DNA from 4 places in the Modicisalibacter sp. 'Wilcox' genome. Region 3 is predicted to be linked to each of the others. Evidence: predicted binding sites of a transcription regulator. Region 3 holds the regulator's gene; each other region holds the start of a gene.
What was found. The regulator FNR, encoded in region 3, switches genes on or off when oxygen is low (the NO sensors DNR and NnrR bind a similar motif). The targets are predictions, from matches to a motif close to TTGATNTANATCAA.
Positions count from the first base shown of each region.

Region 1: the regulator FNR is predicted to act here: its motif matches at 1,833-1,846, upstream of G7A98_RS01600 (Hsp20/alpha crystallin family protein).
Region 2: the regulator FNR is predicted to act here: its motif matches at 2,671-2,684, upstream of G7A98_RS02195 (OmpW family outer membrane protein).
Region 4: the regulator FNR is predicted to act here: its motif matches at 1,831-1,844, upstream of G7A98_RS01430 (DUF427 domain-containing protein).

Region 1 is NZ_WNXF01000001.1:364,749-369,104, forward strand. Features, by position in the region: gene G7A98_RS01590 (DUF3581 family protein) at 108-818, opposite strand; gene G7A98_RS01595 (glutathione S-transferase) at 998-1,729, opposite strand; gene G7A98_RS01600 (Hsp20/alpha crystallin family protein) at 1,950-2,483, shown strand; gene G7A98_RS01605 (zinc-dependent alcohol dehydrogenase family protein) at 2,529-3,560, opposite strand; gene G7A98_RS01610 (substrate-binding domain-containing protein) at 4,003-4,356, shown strand, end outside.
Region 2 is NZ_WNXF01000002.1:52,649-57,004, forward strand. Features, by position in the region: gene G7A98_RS16575 (periplasmic heavy metal sensor) at 1-605, opposite strand, end outside; gene typA (translational GTPase TypA) at 786-2,612, shown strand; gene G7A98_RS02195 (OmpW family outer membrane protein) at 2,833-3,459, shown strand; gene G7A98_RS02200 (DUF2231 domain-containing protein) at 3,511-3,972, opposite strand; gene G7A98_RS02205 (hypothetical protein) at 4,156-4,356, shown strand, end outside.
Region 3 is NZ_WNXF01000003.1:189,367-193,722, reverse strand. Features, by position in the region: gene hemN (oxygen-independent coproporphyrinogen III oxidase) at 1-1,159, shown strand, start outside; gene fnr (fumarate/nitrate reduction transcriptional regulator Fnr) at 1,247-1,990, shown strand; gene ttcA (tRNA 2-thiocytidine(32) synthetase TtcA) at 2,016-2,870, opposite strand; gene G7A98_RS04265 (hypothetical protein) at 2,953-3,174, opposite strand; gene G7A98_RS04260 (3'-5' exonuclease) at 3,227-3,844, opposite strand; gene G7A98_RS04255 (DUF294 nucleotidyltransferase-like domain-containing protein) at 3,844-4,356, opposite strand, start outside.
Region 4 is NZ_WNXF01000001.1:331,191-335,546, reverse strand. Features, by position in the region: gene G7A98_RS01445 (nitronate monooxygenase) at 1-89, opposite strand, end outside; gene G7A98_RS01440 (LysR substrate-binding domain-containing protein) at 182-1,051, shown strand; gene G7A98_RS01435 (5'-methylthioadenosine/S-adenosylhomocysteine nucleosidase) at 1,067-1,723, opposite strand; gene G7A98_RS01430 (DUF427 domain-containing protein) at 1,932-2,276, shown strand; gene G7A98_RS01425 (leucine-rich repeat domain-containing protein) at 3,689-4,356, shown strand, end outside.

The DNA.
Region 1 (4,356 bases), on a different contig from region 3:
CCTCCTGATGGATGGCCGTTCGGGACCCGTGGTGCAGCCCTCCACCATAGCAGCGACTGCCCCGGCCGGGGCGAGGGACCCCGACAAGCCGTCTTCAGAGCACGCCGTCAGGACGCCTCGTATTGCGCCTTGCGCCGGTTGAAGGCCTCGACGAATTCGTCCATCACCGTCGCGTCGTAGGGCTGCAGCCCGCTGACCACCAGCTTCTTGGCGCCGGTGCCGATCGGCTCGCCGCCGGCGGTCATGCGGAAGGCCAGGCGGGCCTCGCCGCGCTTGCCCTGGACCTCGAACGAGGCCCCGTCGAACTCCACCGCCAGGCTGGCATCGGGCAAGGCGTCGAGAGTGAAACCCATGCTGTCGTAGATCACCAGCGGCCGCCGGGGGTTGAACATCACGCCGTTTTCCTCCAGCAGGGGCTTGAGGAAATGCGGGAAATTGCGCCCGGAAAAGGCGATGTAGCGGCGGGTGAAGGCCTCGATGGCGACGTCATCGTGGCTGATGGCACCGCCACGCTCGACCACCAGGAACGCCTTGCCGGCGGCATCGACCACCTGCAGCGTGCCATCGTCGTGTTCCTCGACCGCCAGCGGAACGTCGTCGCCGACCATGCCGCGGAAGTGGAAGGTCATGCGTTGAGAGAGCCCGTGACGCGCCAGCACCAGCGCGAAGAGCAGGTCACCGGGAACGCAGAAGCGTCGCGCTTTTGCATCATGGAGGGGGTTGTAGTCACCGGCCATCTGCTTGGCGAAGCGGCTCGCCTGCGCGGCGGTGATACGGATCCAGCCTTCCGCCACCGTATGGAAATCGTCGAGAAACATGCCAGTCCTGATACCTTGAAAGCCCGGAGCCCGAGGGGATGCTCGGCGAGTCATGGATTGGCGTTGTTGTGCGCGACCCGGCCGACCTACGCTGGCGTTCTACCATCGTTGGGCGGTCCGTGGCCAGTCGGGGCGCGAAAAAACCGCAGGGGTACTTCCGCACCGCCGGGTTGCTCCGGCTAGGTCGGCGGTGGCGAGTCCAGCTCGGGGTAGTGGCGAAAGATGCCCTGCTCGCTGAACGGCAGCCGGCGCTCGGAACTCAGGTAGGCGGCGATGCGCTCGCGGCGGGCGACCCGGCTGACCAGCGCGGCGATGCCCGGGTGATTGGGCATCGCGCCCTCCATGGCCCGCGGAAAGGCATAACGCAGGCCACTGACGACCTGGAACAGCGACAGGTCGACATAGCTGTGCCCGCCCTCCACCAGGCAGTCGTCGCTGCCGGGATTCTGCGCGATCACCTGCTCGAAATAGCCGAGGAAGCGGGGAAGGCGTGATTCGAGGAACGCCTCGGCGCGCGCCTGGGCGGTATCGCGCTGCGCCTCGTAGTAGTCGTCGGAACTGATCGGGTGGTGGACATCGTGGATCTCGGCGACGAAGTCGGTCACGGTGAGCTGAAGCCCGTGGGCCCAGAGCCGGATCGCGTCACCCTCGGGCACCAGCCCCAACCGCGGCCCCAGGAACTGCAGGATGTTGGCCACGTGGGAGACGAGGATCTCGCCGGCCCTGAGAAACGGCGGCGCGAACGGCGGGTAGAGCGTGCTCTCGCCGTCCAGGAACTCGCTGATCTCGGTGATACCGGCATCCGAGGCGTTGCCCACGTCGATATAGTCGGCACCGGCATCCTCGAGCGCCAGACGCACGAACTCGCCGCGCCCCTGAATGGTCGGCCAGTAGTAGAGCTCGTAGCGCATGTCACCTCCTGCAGCCTGCTGCTCCCGGATCGCCTCCTCAAGGTAGCAGAGCCTTGCGCCCTGTCATCTTCCGCCGCGATTCACCGGCCGCCACGACCGAGTCTTGACGCCCATCAAGCCACCTCCCTGCGTCCCGTGACTATCTTTTATCCGCAAGCCGGCAAGGGCTTGTTCACACCGTTCACCTTTTCCGGATCGCCACCATGGCGGGAGGGTCATCATGGCCAAGCCAAGCAGTGACACGAGCAACGTCAGCGAGATGAAGGAAGCCACGCCCGCACGCGAGTCATCGCCCACGCCGCGCTCGAGTGGCCAGGCACTCACCCCCTTCGAGGAGTTCGACCACATGCTGGAGCGCTTCTTCGATCGTGGCTGGATGCGTCCGCTGTTCCGGGAACGCCAGGCCTGGGACCGCTTCGACCTTGCCGCCCCGCGGGCACCGCGGGTCGACCTCATCGAACGCGACAACGAATTCGTGCTGCGTGCCGAGATCCCCGGCATCTCGCGCGACGAGCTGGACGTGTCGATCAGTGACAATCGAGTCACCATCAAGGGCGAGCACAAGAGCACCGAGGAGGAGGAAAACGGCGAGTTCTATCGCAGCGAGATCGCCCAGTCGTCCTTCGCTCGCACGCTGACCCTGCCCGGTGACATCGATGCCGACAACGCCAGCGCCTCCTTCAAGGACGGCATGCTGGAACTGGTCCTTCCCAAGCTGCGGGAAGCCCGTCGCCGGCGCCTCGACATCCAGTGATTCACGCCGCGCCGGGCCTGACGGTCCGGCGCGGCAGTGGCGCAATCAGGAACCGATTCGCAGTACCTTGGCCCCGCGCACCGCGCGGGTCTTGAGTTCGAGAAGCGCCTGGTTGGCGTCCTCCAGGTCGAAGCAGCGCACCGTGGGCCGCAGGCCGATCTCCGCGGCCAGCGCCAGGCACTCGACGATATCCCGCCGCGTGACGTTGGCCACCGACTGCAGGGACTTTTCCCGCCAGAGATGCGTCGGGTAATCCAGCCCCAGCAGGGCCTCGAGATCGCGGCGTTCCTTGCGAATCGCATTGACCACCAGCCGCCCGCCCGGCGCCAGATACTCGAGCGCGGCGACGATCGGTTCCCAGGCCGGGGTCGTGTCGATGATGGCCGCCGGCGGGCGCGGCGGCCGCTCATGGGTATGTCCGGTCCAGTGTGCCCCCAGCTGTCGGGCGAACTCCCGCTCCGCGGCGTTGCGCGCGAAGACGTACAGCGGCGAATCCGGATAGCGATGCCGGGCCATCTGCAGCACCAGATGGGCACTGCCGCCGAAGCCGGTCAGGCCCAGCGGTTCGCCGTTGTCGAGCGCCGCCAGACGCAGGGCACGGTAGCCGATGGCCCCCGCGCACAGCAGCGGCGCCGCTTCGGCGGCATCCAGCGTCTCCGGCATCGGGCAGGCGAAGCGCGCATCCACCACCATCCGCTGGGCATAGCCGCCGTCGACATCGCACCCGGTGGCCGTGTACTCGGGGCACAGGTTCTCGCGCCCTTCCCGACACGCCGGACAGTCGCCGCAGGCCGAGGCGATCCAGCCGACGCCGACGCGCTCATTGAGCCGCCGACGATCCACGCCCTCGCCGACGCCGATGATGCGCCCCACGACCTGATGTCCCGGAATGACGGGCAGATGCGGCGGCGGCAACCGCCCCTCGATCTCGTCGAGCTCGGTGTGACAGACACCGCAGACCGCCACCTCGATGAGCACCTGACCCGGGCCGGGGCTCGGCTCCGGCACCTCGCGACACACGAGGAGCGCCCCCCGGCGGGACACACTACCGAGCTGTTGCAGTTGCATCGCGCGCATGGCGGCCTCCCGAAGGTTCGCTCCCGACTCGCCGAGTCTAGTCAGGCCCGCCGTGACGCGCGTTGACCCGCGTCATGCTCTGGCGACGCCGACCCTCGTTGCCGCTCCCGTCAGCCGGGGCGGCCGCGCCTGTTAACCCATGTGATTTTTTTTATCCACAGCACTTCATAATATTGCCGACACCCCCTTATCTTGTCATCCTCTAGCCTCCCGACTGAGAAAAGCCGTTACCCGGCGAAGGGGAAACTCAATACAAAAACCCTGAAGTTTACTTAACCATTTTCATAAAAAATGTCGGGGCATTCAGCAGGCCTTTTCTTCAGCAATCCGGATAAAAAACCTGTGCTGATGACGAATTCCCGGGACACGCTAGTATGAAAAAAGTACCTGGGCGGGAGCAGCACGTGACGACGACACGACGATGGGGCGACGGAATCGCGGCATGACCTCGAGACGGGCAGGGAGCACACGACACGCCATTTCCGCCGCGCGGCAAGCGGCCGGATATCGCGCCGACCGCGTTCTCCCCGATTCTCGCCACCTGCCGGTCGGCCGAGGGCGCGCCTGGTGGTGGCTGTGGCTGTGGCTGTTCTGGCTGCCCGGGGGCGTGGCCGGCGCGGACGAGGTGGTGGTGATCGCCAATCCGGATGTCGAGATAGACACCCTCTCCCACGACATGGCCCGCGCCATCTTCGCCATGCGCCAGCGCACCTGGCCGGACGGCCGCAGCGTCGACGTCTACGTGCTGCCGGGCGATCACCCCGTGCACAAGCGTTTCGTCAAGTCACGGCTCAAC
Region 2 (4,356 bases), on a different contig from region 3:
TTGTCCTGCTGGCCCTGCTCCATCATCTGGTAGAGCTGTTCGTGCAGCTGACGGGCGTTCTCCTGCATCTGGCGCCGCAGGCGGAAGATCTCCGCATAGACCTTGCCGGCCTGTTCCGGGTCCGCCTTGTCGTCCAGAGACAGCTCACGCAGTCGCAGCCGCTGCTGCATCATCTGTTCCATCAACGGCTGCTGTTCCTTGTAGAAGTCGCGCTGGAGCTGGCGCAGCTTCTCGCGCTGCGGCCCCTGCAGCCATGCCGGGTCGCCCGCCATGCCGCGGCCATACCAGCCGCCGGCGTCATCGCCATCGTCGTCCATCATGCCGGGGCCCATGCCCGGGCCGTAGCCGCCCATCATCCCGGGACCATAGCCGCCCATCATGCCGGGGCCCATGCCGGCGCCGTAGCCGCCCATCATGCCGGGCCCCATGCCGGCACCGTAGCCACCCATCATCCCGGGGCCCATGCCGGCACCGTAGCCGCCCATCATGCCCGGTCCATAGCCGCCATGACCGAACCGGCCGTCCTCGTTGCCGTGAGCCAGCGCCAGGCCGGAACCCAGGCCCAGCGATGCGGCCAGCAAGCCACCCAAGAGCCATGCCTTCATCGTCTACCTCCTCGCGAGTCGTCTCGAAACCGTGCCTCTCCAGACTAGAAACAAGGCCGCCCCGACGGCTTGACGAGGGTCAAGACAGCGACAAAGTGGTCGAAAGCCGTGGCGAATGGTGGCAGTAGCCGGGGGCTAGCCACTATAATGCGCCCCCTATTTTCCCTGCAGGATCCCGTCGTGATCGAGAAACTTCGCAACATAGCCATCATCGCTCACGTCGACCACGGCAAGACCACCCTGGTCGACAAGCTCCTCCAGCAGTCCGGCACCCTGGACCGCAAGGCCGAGGGGCAGGAGCGCATCATGGACTCCAACGACCAGGAAAAGGAACGCGGCATCACCATCCTGGCCAAGAACACGGCGATCCGCTGGCAGGCACCCGACGACCAGGTCTATCACATCAACATCGTCGACACCCCGGGACACGCCGACTTCGGCGGCGAGGTGGAGCGCGTGATGTCGATGGTCGACTCGGTGCTGCTGCTGGTCGACGCCGTCGATGGCCCGATGCCGCAGACCCGCTTCGTCACCCAGAAGGCCTTCGACCAGGGCTTGAAGCCGATCGTGGTGGTCAACAAGATCGACCGCCCCGGCGCTCGCCCCGACTGGGTGATCGACCAGATCTTCGACCTGTTCGACAACCTCGGCGCCTCCGACGAGCAGCTCGACTTCCCGATCATCTACTGCTCGGCGCTCAACGGCATCGCTGGCCCCGAGCCGGACGCCCTCGCCGACGACATGACGCCGATGTTCCAGTCGATCATCGACATCGTCGAGCCGCCCAAGGTCGAGCTCGACGGCCCCTTCCAGATGCAGATCTCGGCGCTCGACTACTCGAGCTACGTCGGCGTCATCGGCCTGGGTCGCATCAAGCGCGGCAGCGTCAGCCCCAACCAGCAGGTCACGGTGCTCACCAAGGAGGGCAAGAGCCGCCGTGGCAAGATCGGCCAGGTGATGACCCACATGGGCCTCGAGCGGGTGCAGACCGAGCAGGCGGAAGCCGGCGACATCATCTGCATCACCGGCATCGAGGATCTGGCGATCTCCGACACGCTGTGCGACCCGAACGCCGTCGAGGCACTGCCGCCGCTGACCGTCGACGAACCCACCGTGTCGATGACCTTCCAGGTCAACGACTCGCCGTTCGCCGGCAAGGACGGCAAGTTCGTCACCAGCCGCAACATCCGCGACCGCCTCGAGCAGGAGCTGATCCACAACGTCGCGCTGCGCGTCGAGCAGGGCGAGTCGCCCGAGAAGTTCACCGTCTCCGGGCGCGGTGAGCTGCACCTGTCGGTGCTGATCGAGACCATGCGTCGCGAAGGCTACGAGCTGGCCGTGGGCCGCCCGGAAGTCATCATCAAGGAGATCGACGGCGTCCGGCAGGAGCCGTACGAAGAGGTCATCATCGACTGCGAGGAGCAGCACCAGGGCGCGGTGATGGAAGAGCTCGGCTACCGCAAGGGCGAGATGACCAACATGAACCCCGACGGCAAGGGGCGTGTGCGGCTGGACTTCATCATCCCCGCGCGCGGGCTGATCGGCTTCCGCGGCCAGTTCCTGACGCTGACCTCGGGCACCGGCATCCTCACCAGCCGCTTCGACCACTACGGCCCGCTCAAGCCCGACGCCGCCATCGAACGGCGCAACGGCGTGCTGGTCTCGATGGTGCCCGGCAAGGCGCTGGCCTACGCCCTCTACGCCCTGCAGGATCGCGGCAAGCTGATCATCGAGCACGGCACCGAGGTCTACGAAGGCATGCTGGTGGGCATCAACAACCGCGCCGACGACATGGTGGTCAACCCCACCAAGGCCAAGAAGCTCGACAACATGCGCGCCTCCGGCAACGACGAGAACATCGTCCTGACCCCGCCGGTGCGCTTCACCCTCGAGCAGGCGATCGAGTTCATCGACGACGACGAGCTCGTCGAGATCACGCCCAACCACATCCGTCTGCGCAAGAAGCTGCTGACCGAGAACGAGCGCAAGCGCGCCCGCAAGAAGTAAGCGCCACCCGCCTCACGACGACCCCGCCGGTGCCTCGCCCCGGCGGGGTCGTCGTTTCTTGACCTGAAACAAATTTCGCAAGTGCCGGGCGCACGACCCGACCCGGAACTTGTCCCAGCGCAAATACCCACACAAATTGAAGGGCTATTGTTGCGGAGCTTGTCCCGGCGGCGCGTCCCCTCGCGCGGCCATGATCCACCTCTGCTCAGGAGACTTCGAGATGCGCACCCCCGCCCTGCTTTCCGCCGCCCTGCTCGCCGCCGGCCTGATGACCAGCGCCTCCGCCCTCGCCTATGGCCAGGGCGACCTGTTCACCCGCTTCGGCATCGCCAAGGTCGACCCCACCGGCGACAACGGCCGCTTCAGCGACCTGGGGCTCGACGTCGATGTCGGTGACGACAGCGCCTTCGCCTTCACCCTCGGCTACCGCTTCACCGACAAGCTGGGTATCGAGCTGCTCGCCGCCCAGCCCTTCGAGCACGACATCGCGCTCAACGGCGACAACCTCGCCTCCACCAAGCACCTGCCGCCGACCCTGACCCTGCAGTACTACCCGCTGGGCGGCACCACCTCGCGCGTGCAGCCCTATCTCGGCGCCGGCATCAACTACACCCACTTCTCCGACGAGACACTCGATGTCGGCAAGCTCAACCTCGACGATTCCTGGGGCGCCGCCGCCCAGGTCGGCGTCGACCTGCTGATCGACGAGCACTGGGCGCTCAACGCCGCCGCCTGGTATCTCGACATCAACAGCGACGCCACCGCCACCGTCGGCGGCGTGAACTACGACGCCAACGTCGAGATCGATCCGGTGGTGGTGATGGGCGGACTCAGCTTCCGCTTCTGAGTCCGTGTCAGCCAGCCCCGGCATGTCGGCCGGGGCTGCGCGCAGACGCCGTCAGGGATGTGCCGCCGCGACGTTGACGCCGATCTCGTAGACCAGATCGCCGCCGCGATCCGCGGTCATCAGCATCAGCACGACCCCTGCCAGGCCCGCCAGCGGCATGACCCAGGACAGCGCCCGGTTGAGGGCGATCCGCCGCCAGTAGATCACCGCCTGGACCAGGGTGAGCAGCCCGAACACGGTCAGCGTGGTCATCGCCAGTTCCTCGTGGGCCTCGATGGGCGCCGTGGGGAAGCCCTTCTCCCGGGCGATATCGAAGGCCGCATCGCCGAAACCGGCCGCGACAAGCCCGCCGAGCGTGCCCAGCACCAGCAGCCACAGCGACGCCTTCTGCCAGCTGCGTCGCCGCTCGAACGTCTCGCCGCGCAACACCACCAGCCCCTGACAGGCCACGGCCAGCATCCAGAGCACGATGGGAAAATGGACCAGCATGGGATGAATATGGGCCAGCGACATCGGGTACCTCCCGTTACCGAGGCATGGCCGCCGGACGGCCACGCGTTAGCGTCAATTCGCCACCCCAGCACAGCGCATTCGTCTTAACACTGGCTTAACGACCGAATGTCCGCCACCCCCATGGGCGAGCCGCGCCTGGCGCGCTACCCTGACGGTAACTCCACCCCGCAACAGGAGATTTTCATGCACAAGCACATCGAATGGGATTCCCCCGGCGCCGAGAGCGTCAGCGCGCATTACGCCAAGGACCCCAACGACTACGGTGAACCCCACCCCGGCAGCATCCTCACCGGCCGCTATCGCGGTGTCAGCGTGCGCGTGCGCGTCGAGGCCTACCGCGACGCCACCAGCATCGGCGAGGTGGTCGCGCTGATCGACCCCGAC
Region 3 (4,356 bases):
GATCGCCACCAAGGACACCTCGCTGAGCGAAGGCTACCTGAGCCGCCTGGATCGCGAGATGGTGCTGACCTCGCGCCACCTCGACACCGGCCGCGAGGTGCGCCAGCTGCACTGGGGCGGCGGCACGCCGACCTTCCTGACCCTGGGCCAGATGAGCGACCTGATCGACCGCCTGCACGCCCGCTTCGGGCTGTCCAGCGCGGCCGATCGCGACTATGCCATCGAGATCGATCCGCGCGAGGCCGATGTGCTCACCCTGCGCCACCTGCAGGCGCTGGGCTTCAACCGCATCAGCCTCGGCGTGCAGGACCTGGATCCCGAGGTGCAGCGTGCCATCAACCGCGTGCAGCCGCGCCAGCTGACCGAGAACCTGGTCGAGGAGGCGCACCGGCTGGGGTTCCACTCGCTCAATCTCGACCTGATCCTCGGCCTGCCGCACCAGACCCGCACCACCTTCGCCGACACCCTGGAGCAGGTCATCGCCATGGCCCCGGCGCGGCTGTCGATCTTCAACTACGCCCACCTGCCGGAGCGCTTCAAGCCCCAGCGGCGCATCGACGCCGGTGCCCTGCCGGCTCCCGAGGAGAAGCTGGCCATGCTCATGGACACCCGGGAGCGGCTGGATGCGGCCGGCTACGTGCACATCGGCCTGGACCATTTCGCCCGCCCCGACGACAGCCTGGCCGTCGCCCAGCGCGAGGGGCGGCTGCATCGCAACTTCCAGGGCTACACCACCCACGGCGAATGCGACCTGGTGGGGCTGGGCGTCTCGGCGATCAGCCACCTCGACGACTGCTACGCCCAGAACCCGGTGCGCCTGGACGACTACGAGGCCGCCCTGGACGCCGGCCGCCTGCCCACCGCCCGGGGTCTGCGCCGTACCGCCGACGACCGCCTGCGCGCCTTCGTGATTCAGCGCCTGATGTGCGACCTGGCACTGGATCTGGACGCCGTCGGCGAGCGTTTCGGCCTCGACGCCGCGGCCTGTCTGGCCGACTCGCTGCGCGCCCTGGCGCCGGCCGAGCGCGACGGCCTGATCACGCGCCACGGCAACCGGCTCGCGGTCACGCCGCTGGGCCGGCTGCTGGTGCGCCACCTGGCGATGGCCTTCGATACTCGCACCAGCGGTCACCAGGGTCGCCACTCCCGGATTCTCTAACAGCAAACTTTAATGAATCCCTCATCGATTATTGCCCCGCATAGGGACTACCATAGGGAAAGAGTCTTGATCGTTCGGGAGACCCACATGGCGAGTCACGCCCTTCACGCCCGCCGCCCCCGGCTGCAGGAAGCCCGCTGCCAGACCTGCAGCCTGAGTTCCCTGTGCCTGCCGCTGGCGCTGGAATTCAACCAGATGGACCGCTTCGAGGCGATCATCCAGCGCCGTGCGCCGCTCAAGAAAGGCGAGGCGCTGCTGCGCCAGGGGGATGCCTTCACCAGCGTCTTCGCGGTGCGCTCGGGGAGTCTCAAGCAGATTACCAGCGAGGGCGACGGCGAGGACCAGCTGACCAACTTCTACCTGCCCAGCGAGCTCGTGGGGCTCGACGGCATCGACGAGAAGCACTATCCCGGCAGTATCATCGCCCTGGAGACCACCACGGTCTGCGAGATCCCCTTCGATCGCCTCGACCAGCTCTCCGAGACACTGCCGGAGCTGCGCAACCAGCTCTACCGCAGCATGAGCAAGGAGCTGCGCGACGACCGCCGCATGCTGCGCCTGCTGTCGCGCAAGACCGCCGACGAGCGCCTGGCGAGCTTCATCGTCAACCTGTCGTCGCGCTTCCGCCGCCGTGGCTACTCGCCCTACAGCTTCCGCCTGTCGATGGCCCGCGCCGATATCGGCAACTACCTGGGCCTGGCGGTGGAGACCGTCAGCCGCATCATCGGCCGTTTCCAGCAGCACAAGCTGGTGGACGTGCAGGGCCGCGAGGTGCACATCCTCGACCTCGACGCCCTGGAGGCCCTGGCGGCCGGCGATCACGAGCACTGAGCCGGCGCGCATTGCGCGCCGCGGTTCAGGCCTCCCGGGCCAGCAGGTCGAACGCCTCGATGCGCGAGGCGTTCAACCGCTGCTGCTTCGCCTCGAGCCCCGCGAAGTCGAACAGCTCACGATCGGCGAGCTGCGACGGCGCGACGTTGGTCACCGCCTTGAACATCGTCTCCAGTCGCCCGGGGTGCGTCTTCTCCCACTCGGCGAGCATCTCCTTGACCACCTGACGCTGCAGGTTGGGCTGCGAGCCGCACAGGTTGCAGGGAATGATCGGGAATTCCATCAGCCGTGCGAACTCGGCGATGTCGGCCTCGCGGCAGTAGGCGAGCGGGCGGATGACGATGTTCTTGCCGTCGTCGGATAGCAGCTTGGGCGGCATCGCCTTGAGGCTGCCGCCGTAGAACATGTTGAGGAACAGCGTCTCGAGGATGTCCTCGCGATGGTGGCCCAGCGCCACCTTGGTCGCGCCGATCTCCTCGGCGAAGCCGTACAGCGAGCCGCGCCGCAGTCGCGAGCACAACGCACAGGTGGTCTTGCCCTCCGGCGTCTTCTCCTTGACCACCGAATAGGTATCACGCTCGAGGATGTGATAGTCGACCCCGATGCCGTCGAGGTAGTTCGGCAGGACGTGCTCGGGGAAGCCGGGCTGCTTCTGGTCCAGGTTGACCGCCACCAGCGAGAAGTTCACCGGCGCATTGCGCTGCAGGTTGCGCAGGATTTCCAGCATGGTGTAGGAATCCTTGCCGCCCGACAGGCAGACCATCACCTTGTCGCCCTCGCCGATCATGCCGTAGTCGATGATGGCGTTGCCGACCTGGCGACGCAGGCGTTTCTGCAGCTTGTTGAACTCGCGTTTCTGGGTACCGGTAAGTGCTTGCATGGGAAAGGCGACACGCGGGGAAATGGAAGGCGCGCCTATGCTACCACCCCCTCCGGTCAGTTGCGACGCCCGTGGCGCGGCGTCACGCGCCCTGCAGCACCAGCAGATAGCGCAGCGCCACACCCAGCGACAGCAGCACCACCCCGGCCCGCTGCAGGTGCGTTTCCTGGCGGGTCAGCACCAGCCGGCGCTCCCAGAACAGCACCACGCTGCGCAGCTCGTGGGTGCGACGGGCGTACCTCGCGCACACGAACAGCACCAGGCCCAGCCCCGCGAACAGACACAGATTCTGCAACTCCAGCACCCGAATTCTCCTTCCTTTTTATTGGTTGATTGTCGGCCCCCCACGCCCGTCCCTAGACGGCCTCGCAGGCCCCCTGCTTCAGGCGGACATACATCAGCGCGGTGGTCACCGCATCCCCGAGCGCGGTATGGCGCTGCATCAGCGGTACCTTCAGCGACCGGGCGACACTCTCGAACGCCATGTGCGGCTCGACCTGCGGCTGGGTGCGCCGCATCCGGCGACGATACGCCTGGGCCAGGTCGACGGTGGCGTTGGGCAGGTCGAAGCCGAAGCGCGGCCGCAGGTGGCGGTTGATCACCGCGATGTCGAAGTCCACGCACCAGCCCAGCAGCGGCCGATTGCCGATGAAGTCGAGCAGCGCCTCCAGCGCCTCGTCCACCGGCAGGCCGTCGTTGAGATCCACGCCGCGCAGCCCGTGGATCTTGATCGAGTCGGCACCGAGGCTCGCCGGGCGCTGCAGGCGCAGGTCCAGCGCCCCGCTGGTCAGCACCCGATCGCCCTTGATGCAGACGGCCGCCAGCGACACCAGCTCGGCGGTGCGCGGGTCGAGTCCGGTGGTCTCGCAGTCGATGGCCACCAGCTCGTCGCCGGTGTACGGGTTGAACAGCCAGCCGTAACGCCCGTTGATCTGACGACGGCGGTCGGCCGCCCGGCGCAGGGATCGCAGCATCACGAATACTCCAGATGAAAGCGGTACGACAGGCGCTGCTTGAACTCCTTGACCAGGTGCAGCGCCTCGCGCAGCAGGTCACGCTCCAGCGTCGACAGCCGCTGGACCACCACCAGGTTGGCGTCGTCCTCGGGCCTTGCATGGCCCTCGAGCCGGGCCAGCTGCTGGTTGAGACGCAGCTCGGCGAACAGCGACAGCGCCTCGCCGAGATCCGCGGCGAACTCGGCCTCCAGGCGGCCGTCGGCCACCAGGGCATCGAGCCGGGCCAGGGTCGAGGTGGCCCGGATGCGCCGCTCGAGCGCCAGGGTTCGTACTCCGTGGACGATCGGGAAGATCCCGCCCTTCTTGATGTCGATGCCGTGCGTCGGCCGCTTGAGCGAGCCGAACAGCGTCAGCGGCGTGGAGAAACTCAGCACCGGACGGGCGAAGTGCGACAGCAGCAGCTCGTCGTGGGAACAGCGCGCGAACAGTGCCTCGCGCAGCGACTCGAGCAGGGCCGGGTTGCCGGCCGC
Region 4 (4,356 bases), on a different contig from region 3:
GCCAACTCCGGCGTGGCCACGCCGGCCATGGGCGCCTGGATGATTGGCTGGATGCCCAGCCGGTCGGTCAGAGGATTCGACGAAGTCATGGGAACGGCCTCCACGAGTGCGGGAACGATGGCTTTCATTTATTCTCAATTTGAGAATAAAATAGATCAATGAATTTCAAAAGGCGAATGGTGTGGATCTGGAAACCCTGAGAATCTTCGAGGCCGTCGCCGCCGAGCTGAGCGTGACCCGCGCCGCCGCGCGGCTCGGGCGTGCGCCTTCCAACGTCACGACGCGCATCCAGCAGCTGGAGGCGGAGCTGGACGCGGAACTGTTCATTCGCCTCGGCAAGCGCATCACGCTTTCGACGGCGGGGCAGCGCTTCTTGGCCTACGCGCAGCGCCTGCTGGCGCTGGAGGACGAGGCCCGGCAGGCCGTGGGCGGCGGCGATGGCGGCAGCCTGCGCATCGGCAGTATGGAGAGCACGGCGGCCAGCCGGCTGCCGGCGCCGCTGGCGGCCTTCAACCGCGCCCATCCGGCGACCCGGCTCGAGGTCAGCACCGGCCCCACGGGGCCGCTGGTGGAACAGGTGCGCGACGGGCGGCTGGACTGCGCCTTCGTGGCCCTGCCCGCCGAGCTCGAGAACGAGCCAGCCCTGGCCGAGATGGGGCTGCAGAGCGCGCCGGTCTGGGAGGAATCGCTGTTGCTGCTGCTGCCGCCCGTCGACGCCAAGGCCACCGCGCCGGCGGAGCTTGGCACCCGCACCCTGGCGGCCTTCAAGCCGGGCTGCACCTACCGCGCCATGGCGGAGCAGCGGCTCGGCATCGTCGCCGGAAGCGAATGGCACATCCAGGAGCTCGGCTCCTACCATGCCATGGTGGCGGCCGTTGCTGCGGGTTCCTGCGTCACCCTGCTGCCGCGCAGCGTGCTGGAACTGTGCCGCGTGCCGGACGATCTGGCCACGCTGGAGATGGGCACCGTCAGCACGCGCCTGCTGTGGCGCTCTGGCTACGAGACGCCCACGTTCCAGACGTTCGCGGGTCAGTTCCTGGAGGACGCATGACGCGCGCCGGAGGCTTCAGCGCGGCAACAAGCCCTTGCCGATCGCCTCACCCAGCCGATCCACGGCGGCGGCCAACTTCTCGTCGATGATGTGCAGATAGGCCGTCCAGTCGTCGACGTGATTGAGCTCCGCCTTGCCGTCGGAGATGCCGCGCAGCACCGCCAGCGGCACCCCGAAGCGGGTGCAGGCGCGCAGGCAGGCGTAGCTCTCCATGTCCACCATGTCGGCGGTGATGGCGCCATAGGCCGCGCCCGAGACGATATCGGCGCCGGTCGAGAGCGTGGCCTCGCGAATCCCGGGAATGCGCAGCGGCAGGGGCAGGGTGGCCGGCAGGTCGAGGAAGGGTGTGATGCCTTTCTCGAAGCCCAGCGGCGAGGCGTCCATGTCGCGGTAGGCCACCGAGGTCGCCTGATAGACCTCGGTCTGCTCGAGATCCCGGCTGCCCGCCGAGCCCAGCGATACCACCAGGTCCGGCCGTTGCCCGCGCGCTGAAAGCTCCGTCAGCGCGGCAGTGAGTTCCACCGCCGCCTCGACCGGCCCCACGCCGATCATCAAGGGCGTGAAACGCTCCCGCAGATGCGGGCCGTATTCGGCGTCCGCCGCCATTACGAACAGCACGGAGCGGCCGCCGAGTTCCGTCAGTGGTGCCAGTACGCGTGGTGTCTGGTTCATCCCGAGAGTCTCCCGCAGCTTATGAGCGCCACCATCATGGCGGGCCGGGGCGTTGGCGCCAAGCGTGGGATGGCTTGGCTGATGCCGAGCGGATCATTCTTGAAAGATCGACCTAGATCAAAAGCCGAAGTGAAATTGTCTCCAGGCGGTGACATTATGTATCCCTAATTCTAGGCTGAGGAACCAGCCGACCAGCAAGGGACTGACGATGGCCGATCACACCGCCGAAACGCGCATTACCCTGCATCCGCATACCCGCCGGGTTCGCATTTTCGACGGCGACATTCTGATTGCCGATACCTGCAAGGCCATCGAACTGCGCGAGCGTGGTTATCCACCGAGACACTATCTGCCGCGTGCGGATGTGAATATATCGAAATTCTCGATTTCCTCTACCGTTACCCACTGTCCGTTCAAGGGTGATACCACCTATTACTCGCTGCCTGATATCGCCGATGTAGCCTGGAGCTATGAACGGCCGGTCGATGAGATGCAGGCGATTGCTGGGCGGCTGGCATTTGATGCCCGCAAGGTGACGGAGCTTGTGGAGTGACGTTCGCTATCGACCCAAAGCGGATAGCGGAAAAGGCAGAAGGTGCGCTCGCCTAATATTTATTCGGAACAAGTAATATGCTTGATGCCTAGAATTCAGGGTTTTCAATAAGTTTGGAAATGAGCGATGTGAGGAAATTAATGTGGAGAGACGAGGTGACACGTCCATCCAGTCAAAAGTCGGGTGTTCCAATAACTCATAGGTATGTATATGCAGCTAGAGCTTATCTCTCCCCGAAGCCTTGATTCAAAAGCAGTGAAGAGTATTTCAAAAGGAATGATTTATTATGTGTGCACAGGAAGGAATGCTTGGCACAGTACATGGGTGTCTCATTATTATCCTGGTTGCATGCATACCACTTTGGCGTCAGCGAAGGAACATGCAGAGAAGCTCAGGACAAGAGGAACTGTGTTCTATATAAAGCAACTTCCATGCCTTGTTTTCCGAAGTAGTGGAGTTGCTGTGATTGTTACTGAAATAAACAGCAGGAATCCTCTATCTGAGTACTCCGCTGATGCAGTTACAGATGAGGTAACTCCTAGTTCAAAAAAAATTGAGGGGGTTTTAGATAATTATATAAGAATTGGCGCTCCATTACAGGGGGTGGCAATGTCATTCCTCCCAAATAGTCGTTTCTGGAGGCAAAGGCCTTCACCTAAAAATTCGGTCATTATTCTGTCCGCAAATTATGAGTCAGTGCCAATTGAAAATATTAAATCTAGCGGCCTTTTGTCTATTAAGTCGTTTTCTAATGGGGGAAACTATTACCTAGGGTGGAGCTCAATTGAGTCCCGCGTAAAAAGTACGGCCGTGCTCGGTTTGTCCCGGAAGGAAAAGACAAAAAATCAAGGCCCTCGGATGGTGTAAATGCTGCTGGCGCATGAAGTGGAAAGCCTAAATTGTCGGGTCCCAGATGATCAAATGAACTATAGGAGTTATCCTCTTCTAGCAGCCAAGGAGAAGAGTAGGCGGGGCCGGTGCTGCCATCGTTTTATCAAGGTCATCTTAGAGTCCGCTTCTGTTCGCCCGAGTATTATTAGTATATAATGATAAGTTGCTTTCGGCCGCTGGCGACCTAAAGCCGACATGCCAGAAAAAGGGCGAAAGCGTTTGTTGGGGATATGCAGCATGCACAATGATTGGCGTTATACTAGGCGATCTATACTTGATTTATTGGGTTTTCAATGAAATAAAGTGTGGTCGGTCGCGGAGCATAACATTGTTGAACGTGCGTGCACGTTCAAGTGAAATATCGAGCATGCTAAATAATACAGCTGTTGGGCAGCAAGTGATGAGCAGTGTTTTTGCGCTTTTGTTAACTGATAAAAAGATGATATTTCGAGGAAAACATGATGCGGCGTAGTTGTAGTGACTTTGAGAGTGCTAATGCCATGCGAAATCCCGCTGGATACATGTACTACGCACGCATGAAAACAAAGTGGGGGAAATTCTATAAACTTGGTTACACCAGCCAAGATTCACTCGAAGAACGCCTGAACTACGGCGAGAAGAATGATGGCGGACTCGTAGATCGCGTTCTTCTTTGGGCTTGGTCAGACAGCGCACTACACGATGAGCAGAGGCTGCATGGCCTATTCCACAATAAGAGGGTCTTCGGAAAGTACGGGAAATTTCACAATGGCCCCCTGTACAAGAACGGACAATCAGAGTTGTATGCAGAAGACATCTTTGATTTGGACCCAGAGTGTACAAAGGAGCAGGTGAAAAATTCGATCAAGGCTGCCGAAAGAATTGGCATCGAATATCGCAACGATCCGATTGGCGATCATCCCATCTGGCGCGTTGTGGGATACGTGCTCATGGTGGCTTTGTCGCCACTGATACTACTTCGAAAAATTCTCGAAGAAACCGTTCCAGCGATGAAGAGAGAAAAGGAACGAATTCTCGAACTGGAGCGTAAACGCGAAACAGATATTGCGGCCGCCGTTCTAGAGATCAAAAGAAAATCGACGACCTATAGAGATGGTGCCGGCTCAAACGGTTCCTGTAGAATTTTTGATCGAGCGAAATCAGAAAATGCATGGAAAAAAAGCCTATGTGATTGGCTCAACCGCGCTTT